DNA from 2 places in the Bradyrhizobium sp. LTSP857 genome. Region 1 is predicted to be linked to the other one. Evidence: riboswitches for the same ligand, from Rfam matches in the RefSeq annotation. Region 1 holds a riboswitch; the other holds the start of a gene.
What was found. A riboswitch is a leader RNA that binds a small molecule or an ion and turns the genes downstream of it on or off. The one in region 1 is predicted to bind cobalamin.

Region 1 (5,712 bases):
ACAGGTGCTTCACGCCGGTCTCATAGGTGCGCGAGGTCGTGAGATCCAACGGCTGGGTCGGCGCGAGCAGGAAGATGTTGTTGGCGGAGATGTCCGCACCGGTGGCGTACTGGCTGAAGAAGGTGAGGCCTGGAATGGCCTCCCAGGTGTAGCCGATACGGCCTGTTACCGGTGCCCATGACTTCGAGAACGGGAAATTCGCGTTCTCCAGACCGTTCACGTCGGTCGAGTTGCGGTCGAGACCGATATGTTCGACGCGCAGGCCACCGACAAGGGCGAAGGTTCGCGTCAGCTTCAGCCGATCCTCGAACGACAGCGCCTCGTTGTCGATACGCGCGGTCTGCTGCTTGGTCGTGAGCAGGCCGTAAAAGCCACGGTCGGGGTCGACCAGCGAGACGGAATCGCTGGGGAAATTCGCTGCACCCGGCCTGACGAAATCGAGGTAGCTTGAGGACAGCGTCGAGACCAGGCGGTTGTCGAAGCCGGCGATGTTCGCATCCCAGGTCAGATCGGTGATGTTGCCGACAAGCCGCTGGCTGTGCGCGACATAGAAGCGGCTGCGGTCAACCGTGTTCGTCGCGGTGTTGAATGCCTCGACCTCGTTGTTGAACCACGAGCGCTCCGCGCCATAGGCATAGGCCTGGCTCTTCAGCGTCAGGTCAGGCGCCAGCTTCAGCTCGAAGCCGCCGCGCAGCCAGACCTCCTGTGCGACGTTGCGATTGTCGAGGACGTTGTAGTTGGTGTTGAAGGTACGGTCGTCGATCGTGATCGGGCCGAGATTCGATCCGTTAGAGGCAACATAGTTGCCCGAGACGATGCCGGCCGTCGCGTGCGAGCCGCTGAACGCGACCGGCACCAGCGGCGCGCCCCAATAGGCCTTGGAGCGGTCCTCGCGATATTCGATCGCACCCCAGACCTTGAGACTGTCGGAGATGCGGTAGTTGAGCTGGCCGGAGACGTCGAGCGTCTTGGTGTTGGTGTCGTCGGCAAAGCCGTTGAGCGAAGAGCGGCTGATGTCGAAGCGATAGTCGAGCCCCTGGACATTGGTGCTGCCGCCGGAGCCATAATGCGCGCGGAACGAATTCAGCGAGTCATATGAGAAATCAGCCTCATTCCGGATCGGTCCGGTGTGCGGCTGCTTGGTGACAAAATTGATCGCGCCGCCGCTGGCGCCCTCGCCTGACATCAGCGAGGCCGGACCTTTCAAAATTTCGACGGCTTCGAGATTGGCCGTGTCCATGATCCGCGAGGTCATGTTCTGCGGGCCGATCTTGATGCCATTGTAGAGCGTGTTGATCTGGCTGTTGGTGAAGCCGCGCATGGAGAAGGCTGACGGCTCGGCCGGATTGTCGCCGGCGGTGACGCCGACCGCGCCTTGAGCGACGTCGGAAACGGTGCGGTAGCCCTGCTCGCGCATGGTTTCGGCCGAGATCACCTCGACGGTTGCAGGCGTCTCACGCACGGTCAGGCCGAGGCGCGAGGCGCTTTCGGCCACCGCATTGGTATTGAGCGGCGTCTGCGCCGTTGCGGCCGGCACGACCGGCTTTGGCGCGACCGGTGCTGTGGCAGACCTGTGCGCCGTGGCGCGGCGCGCGCCCCGCCCCGCACGTGCCGTCGGCTTGGCCGGCTTGCGGGACTGTTCGGGCGCCGTCACTTCGACCGGCGGTAGCGGGTTGCGGGCTTGCTGCGCCAGTGCGGCAGGCATATCGACAGCGGCAAATGATGTGAGAGCGGCGGACGCAACCAAAAAGCGGCGCGGGCGCGCAATACGGACGGAAGACATGGTCGTAGACCTCGGTATGACGTCAGTGGCACGTCACAGCGAACCAAGGTCCCATCTTCGGCGTTCCAGCCCTCCGATGAAGCCAAATGTCTGTACTCCCCGACCGACATCTTCGCGTGTGACCACGGCTGACGGCAGGTCTCCTGGCTCGCGGGTCGTTACCACTTCGTCGCCTTCCCGGGACCGAGGACCCAGTGGCTCATGACGAAGGATTCATCGCTTACAGTTGCGGGGGCAGCCACGGCATTGGGGACAACATCCCCGCACCGCATTCCCTTTTCATCCCCTCTCGGGGAAACCGTCACGATCATCTAGGATTACGATCAAGACAGAGTCAATGTGCCTGTTGCGGCGTTGTTGCCACAGCGACCAACTTTCCCTGGAGATTTTCGCATGGAAGGCGAGACCTTCCTCTGGCTGATCCGTCATGCAGTCGTCGACGGCGTCGCGGGCACGATCCACGCACCCGACGCGCCGGCTGATCTCAGTGACCGGGCGCAGCTGGAGGCGCTACAGCGGTACCTGCCGCGGGAGGCCGCGAGCTATGCGAGCCCGTGGCGGCGCACGGTCGAGACGGCACGCGCGCTAGGGCTCGATCCCGCGCTCGTGCCAGAGTTCAGCGAACAGGATTTTGGCGACTGGACCGGCCGGCGGCATGACGAGCTCGCGGCAACGCGCGGCGACGCCTATGCGCAATTCTGGAATGATCCCGCCCGCGCAAGACCGCCAGGCGGGGAAAGCTTCGAGGATCAGGTCGCGCGCGTGCGGCTGGGTCTCGCACGCATCGGAGCCAGATCGGCAACGCTCGTGGTGCATTCCGGCACGATCCGCGCCGCACTCTGCATCGCGCTCGATCTGACGCCGCAAGCGGCCTTGCGCTTCGTGATCGATCCGCTGTCGCTGACCCGGATCGACCGGCTCGCGACCGGCTGGCGTGTCGTCTCCGTCAATCAGCGCGTGGCCTGAGCTGGGTCAAGCCGGCCGATCCGGGACGTTGGCCTGTGCAAACGTCGCCATGCCGTTGTGAAGGCTGCAAGCGAGGCGCACCAATGGCAGCGTGATCGCGGCGCCCGATCCCTCACCGAGCCTGAGATCGAGGCTGATCAGCGGCTGCACGTTCAGCGCGCGGAGCACCAGCCGATGCCCCTGCTCTGCCGATTGGTGCGACGGCAGCAGGAACGGCTGGCACGACGGATTGATCCGCACCGCCGCCAATGCCGCGACCGACACGATAAAGCCATCGAGCAGCACCGGAATGCGGCGCTGCGCAGCCGCGATGATCGCACCGCAAATCGCTGCAATTTCGAGACCACCGACGGCGCACAGGATCTTTTCGGGCGTGGCACCTGCAACCCCATGGCGCGCGATTGCAGCATCGATCACCCGCGCCTTGTGCGCTCGGCCGGCGGCATCGACACCGGTGCCGCTGCCTGCGATCTCCTCGGCGCTGACGCCGAGCAGGCCGGCCGCAATCGCCGCCGACGCCGTGGTGTTGCCGATGCCCATCTCGCCGAAGATCAGGAGATCTGGTTGAGCCGCATCAGCGCGGGCGACTGCGCGCTGGCCGGCCTCGAAAGCGAATGCCAGCTCGGACAGTTCGAGCGCCGGTTCGACGCTGAAGTCACGGGTGCCGCTGCGCGGCTTGTCGGTCACGATGCCCGCCATCTCCTCTTGCGCCAGTGTGCCGGCGTCAACCACCTCCAGGCTGGAGCCCAGCTCGCGCGCCAGCACCGAGATCGCGGCACCACCCGAGGCAAAATTCGCCATCATCGCGATTGTCACCGCTTGCGGATAGGCCGACACGCCCTGCGCGACGATACCGTGATCGCCCGCGAAGATGATGATCGGCACGCGCGCTGCGCGCGGCTGTTCGGTCGCTTGCAGGCCTGCAAGCTCGATCGCGAGCTGCTCGAGCCGGCCGAGCGCGCCGGTCGGCTTTGTCAGCTGCGCCTGCCGCGCAATCGCCGCCTCGCGATGAACCGCGGAGATATTTGGGCACTTTTGGGAAACCCATTCGGGGGGCATGCTGCCTCGCTTGCGTTACGGCCTGCGCTTGAGAATGTAGCTGTCCATGATCCAGCCGTGCCGCTCGCGCGCGTCCTGCCGCGCGGCAACGATGCGCGAGCCGACCTCGGCGAGCACGCCGGACATGGTGATTTGATCGGGCATGCCGAGATAGGCGCCCCACCAGATGTGCAAGCCGTTCGGATCGAGCGACTGGAACGCGGTGCCGCCGTCGAGCATCACGACAACTGTATCGACGCCTTGCGGCCAACCGATTTCACGCAAGCGGCGCCCTGTCGTGACAAGGAACGGCTCGCCGATATCGTTGAGCGGCAGCGCGTGCGCAGCGCACAGCGCCTGGATCGAGGTGATGCCGGGCACGACCTCGATCACCGGCAAGGGATTTAGCCGGCGCGCAATACGCAGCGAGGAGTCGTAGAGCGAGGGATCACCCCAGATCAGCAACGCGACCTTGCCGTCACCGCCAAGATGGCTCGCGATCGTCTGCGACCAGGCCGCAGCAACCGCATCGTGCCAATCGTCCACGCCCTTGTGATAGTCGGCTTCGCCCGCGTCGCGCAGGGGAAGATCGAACTCGACGATGCGTGTCGTTTGATTGGTCAGCACATCCGCGCAGATCGTCCGCCGCAAATCGGCGAGATCGGATTTGGCGCTTCCCTTGCGCGGGATCAGGATGAGATCGGCCGCGTTGATGGCGTGGACCGCGGCGCGCGTAAGCTGCTCGGGATCGCCGCATCCGATGCCTATCAAAGAGAGCGTCAGCATCACGGACCGCCCTCCGCCAGCGCGCCGAACAGGATGACGGCGGCCGTCGAGGCGGCTCCGCCCCGCGCAAGCTGCTTGGCGAGTTCGGCAATGGTGGTGCGGACCAGCCGTTCGTCGGCCCGGCCGAGGGATTCGGCGAACAGCGCCGGGGTGTTTGGGGCAAGGCCATGTTCGATCAGTTTTGCGGCGAGCGCCGGAAAGGTGCGGCGGCCCATATAGACCACGGTCGTCGCCTCCGGATCGGCGAGCGCCGCCCAGTTGAGGTTTTGCGGCAGCTCGCCGCTGACATCGGCCCCGGTGACGAACTGCACGCGCCGCGAGGTGTGGCGACGGGTCAGGGGAATGCCGGCTTGCGCCGCCGCGACGCAGGCCGAGGTGACACCGGGGATGATCTCGTAGCCGATGCCGGCTTCGCGCAGCGTCTCGAGCTCCTCCTCGAGCCGGCCGAAAATGCCGGCATCGCCCGACTTCAAGCGGACCACGCGGACGCCGGTCGCTGCATAGTCGACCAGGAGGCGGTTGACATGGTGCTGTTTGGTCGAGGGCCGACCCGCCCGCTTTCCCACAGCGACGAGATTGGCGCCGGGCCGGGCCAGATCGAGAATCGCGCCGGAAGCAAGGTCGTCGTAGAGCACGACATCCGCCTCGCGCAGCCGCGCCGCGCCCTTCAGCGTGAGCAGCTCGGGATCGCCCGGGCCAGCGGAGATGAAGGAGACAAACCCGCTCACTGGTCCTCCGCGATCAAATGGAAGAACGTGCCGGTGGCTTGTCCCCGCCGCGAGCCGGTCTCGGCAATGACCGCGCCCGTTGCGTCATGCACGACCGCCAGCGGCGTATCGGGCTGAGCGAGGATGGTCGAATAGTGGAATTCGTGGCCGCGCAGGCGTGCGCCCGCCTGATGCCCCGGCATTGATGCTGCGAGCGTGGCGAGACGATAGCCCAGATGCATGCGGCGTTTGGCAAAGCTCGTCTCCAAGCCGAGCAGGCCCGTCATCTCGTGGCGGACACCCTCGGCATCGGTGAGGCCTGCGCCCAGCACCATATAGCCTCCGCACTCGCCGTGCACGGGCCTCGTCGCGGCGAAAGCCCGCAAGCCGCTAGCGAAGCGGGCGTTGGCGGCAATCTTCCCAGCGTGAAGC
Region 2 (5,712 bases), on a different contig from region 1:
TTCCGAGGAGGAGGCCTATGCGGCGCGTCTTCGCGAGTTCGAGGAGGCGGACCGGAAGATCGACGAGGAGGCCGAGGCCGCGCGCAAGCACATCAACGCGATCATCGACGATACACGGACGCCTTCCGACAATGCCGCGCTGGCGCGGATCGAGACCCGGATCGAGACCGCCGTCACCGAGCTGCGCCGCGACCAGAACGAGGACCATGCAAAGCTCCTCAAGCAGATCGACGCCAAGCAGATGGCGGAGGCGAGGGGCACGCTCGAGCACATCGACGCGCTGCGCGACCAGTTCAACCAGAAGATCGACGCGATCCGTTCCGACATGCTCAAGCAGGTCTTCGCCTCTACGTCGCAGGTGATCCGCCACCAGCGGCAGGCGATCATCATCTCGGGCATCGTGACCCTGCTCGCGGCGATCGTCGGATTTGTCTTTGCGCTATTGGTCAGTAGCGGGATCACCCGTCCGGTGCGGCTGCTGCTCGCCGGCACCCGCGAGGTCGAGGCCGGCCGCTTCGACAAGGCCATCACTGTCTCGACCCAGGACGAGATCGGTGAGCTTGCCGCTGCCTTCAACCGCATGGTCGAGCAGTTGCGCCAGAACGAGCGCATCCGCGAGACCTTTGGCCGCTACATCGATCCCAAGGTGGTGCAGGGCCTGATCGACCGGCCGGAGGTCGCCATCGACGGCCAGCGCCGGGTGATGACCATCATGTTCTGCGACATGAGCGGCTTCACCTCGATGAGCGAGGGCATGACCCCGCGCGGCCTCGTCAAAGTGATGAACCACTATTTCACGGTGATGTCCGGCCCGATCCGGAACAACCGCGGCGTCATCGACAAATATATCGGCGACGCCATCATGTCCTATTGGGGCCCGCCCTTCATCGAGGAGGACGAGCAGGCCGTTCTTGCAGGCCTTGCCGCCGTCGACATGATCGAGCAGGTGCCGGCGCTCCAGAAGCAATTGCCGGATCTGCTCGGCATCCGTGCCATGCCCGCGCTCTGCGACCTGAGGATCGGCATCGCCACCGGCGAGGTCTTGACCGGCAGCATCGGCTCTGAGCTGATGATGAGCTTTACCGTGATGGGCGACGCGGTGAACCTCGCCTCGCGGCTGGAGGCAGCCAACAAGGTCTACGGCACCCGCATCCTGATCGCGCAGGCGACCGCAGATGCGATCGGATCGCGTCTCGAATTGCGCGAGATTGATCGTCTCGCAGTGGTGGGCCAGAGTGCACCGCAACCCGTCTTCGAGGTGATGGGCAGGACGGGTGCGCTGACCGCGCCACAGGAGAGCCTGCGGCAGCACTATGCCACGGGGCTCGCGGCCTATCGCGCGCGCTGTTTCGATGAGGCGCGCACGGCGTTCAACGCCGCGCTGGAGAGCGTCCCCGGCGACGGCCCCTCGCAAACCATGCTCACCCGCATTGTGCAGTTCGACACCAGTCCGCCTGCTGCTGATTGGGACGGCGCCTGGCGGATGGAGCAGAAATAACCGATTCAGGCCGAGCGCAGATCACCACTTGAACGAAGCGGCCACCTCATAGCTGCGCGGTGCGCCCAGGATGATCTGGTCGGTGTATCCAGGGTCGCCCCAGGCGGCGTAAAGCTTGTTGGTCAGGTTCTTCACGCGGAAGCTGATCCGGGTCTGGTCGACACCAGGGAAATAGGCCTTCGGGATGTCGACGAACGCGAACGCGTCGAAGATCGTGTAGGCGTTCATGATGACCAGATTGTCCTGGAAGTTGAAGCGGTCGCCGACGTGACGGACCGAGCCCCCGATCTCCACCGGCAGTATTGTGTCGAAGCGATAGGACGCACCGGCATTGGCGATGAAGTTCGGCACGTTTGGCGGCGTCTTGCCGGAATAGGATTGGAACACCCCGTTGTCGTCGACATAGTTGAAATCGATGAACCGCGACTGCACGAAGGCGACATTGCCCCACAGCTTCAGCCCGCCAACCGGGTTGATCGCGCCTGCGATCTCGATGCCCTTGGATTCCATCTTGCCAGCCACGTTGAACTCGATGCCGCTTTCGGGGACATAGACGTTCTTGCGCTCGATATCGAAGGCCGAGAACGTGAACTCCGCCCGTTTGTCGGCCGATTGCACCTTCACCCCGGTCTCGTAGGTCCGCGACGTCGTCAGTAGCAGCGGCACTGACGGCGCGAGGATGAAGATGTTGGCCACGGTCGGATCGGCGGCGGTCGCATACTGGCTGTACAGCATCACGCCGGGCGCGATGTCCCAGGTGTAGCCGACCCGTCCAGTGATCGGATTGAATTTCTTCGAGAACGGGTAGCCCTTTGCCGACTCCAGGGTGCCGTCGGGAAAGAAGCGGGTCCGCGCCAGCTCGATATCCTCGAAGCGAATGCCGCCGATCAGGGCGAAGGTCGAGGTCAGCTTGAGCCGGTCCTCGAACGACAGCGCCGTCATGTCGAGATGCGTGTAGATCTTCTCGTCGCTGCGGGGCCCATAGAGGCCGCGGTCCGGATTGAGGAGGTCGACGTAATCATTGAAGAACAGCGTATCCTGCGAGACGTTGAACTGGCTGCTGCTCGCCGCCACGGTGGCGACAAATCGATTGTCCATTCCGCCGATGTTGGAATTGATCGTCAGGTCGGTGATGTTGCCGTAGAGCCGCTGTGCGTGATCGAGCGCCAGGCGCTCGCGATAGATGCTTTGCGCGCCGGCGAAGTTGCCTACGGTCTGGTCGAACGACGAGATCTCGTTGTTGAACCAGTGCCGGTGGGCATCATAGCCGTAGACCTGACTCTTCAGCGAGATGTTGTTGGTGATGTCCCATTGAAAGCCGCTGCGCAGCCAGAGCTCGCTGGCGCCGCTGTGATTGTCGAGCACATTGTAGTTCGTTGTCAGCGTGCGCGCGTCAACGGTGACCGGGACCGGCGTGCCGCCGCCGAGATAATAGTTGCTCCACTGGCCCGACACGATGCCGTTGGTCGGCACGATGCCCGGTGCGTTGACCGGCACCAGCGGCGTTCCCCAATAGAAGCGGTCGCTGTCCTGCTTGTACTCGGCCGCGCCCCAGATCTTGAAGCTTTCATTGACGCGATAATTCAGCTGGCCGGAGACGTTGCTGAGCTTGGAGTAGGTGTCGTCGATAAAGCCCTTGTCGTTGGAATGGCTGATGTCGAACCGATAGTCGAGGCCGTCGACCAGCATGCTGCCGCCCGATCCGTAGCCGGCGCGGTAGCCGTGGAATGAGTCGTAGGAGGTGAAGGCCTCGTTGACGATCGGCCCTATGTGCGGCGCCTTGGTGACGTAGTTGACGGCGCCGCCGGTTGCGCCGAGGCCCGCCACCAGCGAGTCCGGTCCCTTGATGATCTCCACTTGCTGCAAGCCGGCGACGTCCATGGGGCGGCCGGTCATGGTCGACGGCCCGATCGGGATGCCGTTGTAGAGCGTGGTGAGCTGATCCCCGCTGAAGCCGCGCATCGAGAAGATGGCGGGCGCGCCAGGTGCATCGCCGCCGGTCACGCCAACCGCCGCCTTGGCAACGTCGGTGGTGGTTCTGATGCCCCGGTCCTGCATGGTCTGCTGGCTGATGACCTCGACGGTGGCCGGCGCCTCGCGTGCCGTGATCCCGAGCCGGGAGCCGACGTCAGTGACGGCGGCCGTGTTCAGCGGCGTCTGCACCGTGCCGCTCGGAGGCAGACTTGCCGGGGCCGCAACGGCCGGAGCTGTGGGCTTGCGCCCTGCGGCCCGGCGCGCTGTACGTGATCTCTGATTGCCGGGGCTCACGGCGGCAGCTGGCCTCGGACCGGACGGGGAGACGACGATCGGGCCGACCTCCCGGGAGGGCTTATCCTGGGTCGCACTTTGCGCGATCGCCGTGGAAGACAGCGATGCGGACGAGAGCAGGGCGATCAGGAAGGCACGCGAAAACCCTGGCGTGACGCCAGAAGCGAAATGTGGATTTTGCACAACAATACTCTGCGGCGACGCAACAAAATGTCACCGCGGTTGCCTAGTCATCTGCCTTCGCCCCAGGCGGCAGATGCACCGGCTACTTGTCCGACATCGAGGCACCCCGCCCAATGCGTTCGCGCGTGACCATGGCTGGTAGCAGGTTTCCTGGCTCGCGGGTCACTGCCTTCGACCACCTTCCCAGAGACCCAAACGGGCTCCAGTGGTTTTCTGGTCGTCGGCTATCCGCCTACAGTTGCGGGGGCAGCCGCGGAATAGCCCGCCGAGACGGGCGCACCGCATTCCCTTGGAGAGTCCTTGCAGACACTACCGATCACGAAACTGGCACCTGCTTTGGGATGCGTCAATATCGGGAATGCCTGCGGCGCAACGCGCCTGCCAAGTGTGTCTTTCCGGACAAAAAGAGATTCTACTCCATAATGATGTTGGCCGTGACCTATTTCCCGGGCTTAGATTTGTCGTCCTTGAGGCGTTTGATGGGGATACGCCGATGACAGATCTTGAGGACAGGCTGGAACGGTTCGAGACGCTCACCGCCGAATGCGAGTTGATCACCAAGCTCGCCACCGACAGCAAGAAGCGCGAATTTTACCTGAAACTTTCCGAGCAATACCGCCAGCTGGCGGTGGATATGCGGCAGGCAATTGCGACCAAGGCCGCAGCCTGACGCCGCGGAAGGGTGACAGTCGGATCGAGGCGCGATGCCGGGCATCCCTGCCTTTGCGGGATTTCGCGCGATCGCAAGCCGTTCTTAACGTTTGGCACGCATCCTCGATGCGGATGTGAGGGATGCCCATGCAATTCCTCATGTTGGGAATGCCGGGGCTCGTTGCGATGCAGCAGTCCCACGGAGTGCGGTCCCATGCGTCTCCTTGTGGTCATTGTGTTTGCCCTCATGACGGCAGCGTGTAATCAGGAGCAGGATATCACCGGCTCGACCGCGTCTTGCCCGGTGCGGAACTACAGCTCCTACAATGCCCGCGACATGAACCAGTGCGTCAATGCCTGCAAATCGTGCGACCACGGCAATACGGTGACTTGCACCACCTCCTGCACGCTCAGGGGTGCGCACTGAGCGGCGCATCGGGGGCTTTGCAAGGATCGTTGCACGGATCGCAACCGCGCCATCTCCCTGCCGCCATCGTTCCGGATGGATCGACCTGATAGGCTGGTTCCAGCGTCAGGGGACATCGGATGAAATTCGCAAGCTTTGAAATCGACAACGCCGCCTCATGGGGCCTGGTGGAGGGCAATGACGTCGCCGATCTCGGTGCCGTCCCGGGGAGCCGCTACCCCGACCTGAAATCGGCGATCGCCGCAGGCGCGCTGGCCGAGGCCGCAGCTTCCGCTGCCAAGGCCAAGCGTCATCCGCTGTCGAAGATCGCCTTCCTGCCGGTGATCCCGAACCCGGACAAGATCCTCTGCATCGGCCTGAACTACGAAAACCATCGCAAGGAGACCGGGCGCACGGAGGTCGAGAACCCCACCGTGTTCGGCCGCTTCGCCAACAGCCAGACCGGGCATCTCACCAATATCATCCGCCCGAAGGTCTCGACCCAGCTCGACTTCGAGGGCGAGCTTGCGGTCGTGATCGGCAAGGCCGGCCGCTACATCCCGCGCAGCGAGGCGTGGGGCCATATCGCCGGCTATGCCTGCTACAATGAGGGCAGCGTGCGTGACTATCAGCGCCACACCCACCAGTTCACGCCGGGCAAGAATTTTCCCGCAACCGGTGGCTTCGGCCCATATCTGGTGACGGC

Region 2: it holds a riboswitch for cobalamin, as region 1 does, so the genes downstream of both, UP06_RS31415 (TonB-dependent receptor) here and UP06_RS41625 (TonB-dependent receptor) in region 1, are expected to answer to the same signal.

Annotation. Positions count from the first base shown of each region.
Region 1 covers NZ_JYMS01000039.1:7,388-13,099, forward strand. The annotation lists gene UP06_RS41625 (TonB-dependent receptor) at 1-1,783, opposite strand, end outside; cobalamin riboswitch at 1,900-2,101, opposite strand; gene UP06_RS24860 (histidine phosphatase family protein) at 2,177-2,749, shown strand; gene cobT (nicotinate-nucleotide--dimethylbenzimidazole phosphoribosyltransferase) at 2,756-3,808, opposite strand; gene cobF (precorrin-6A synthase (deacetylating)) at 3,824-4,573, opposite strand; gene cobA (uroporphyrinogen-III C-methyltransferase) at 4,573-5,301, opposite strand; gene UP06_RS24880 (cobyrinic acid a,c-diamide synthase CobB) at 5,298-5,712, opposite strand, start outside.
Region 2 covers NZ_JYMS01000046.1:417,079-422,790, reverse strand. The annotation lists gene UP06_RS31420 (adenylate/guanylate cyclase domain-containing protein) at 1-1,498, shown strand, start outside; gene UP06_RS31415 (TonB-dependent receptor) at 1,520-3,949, opposite strand; cobalamin riboswitch at 4,073-4,278, opposite strand; gene UP06_RS41725 (hypothetical protein) at 4,443-4,619, shown strand; partial or broken gene UP06_RS31410 (fumarylacetoacetate hydrolase family protein) at 5,147-5,712, shown strand, end outside.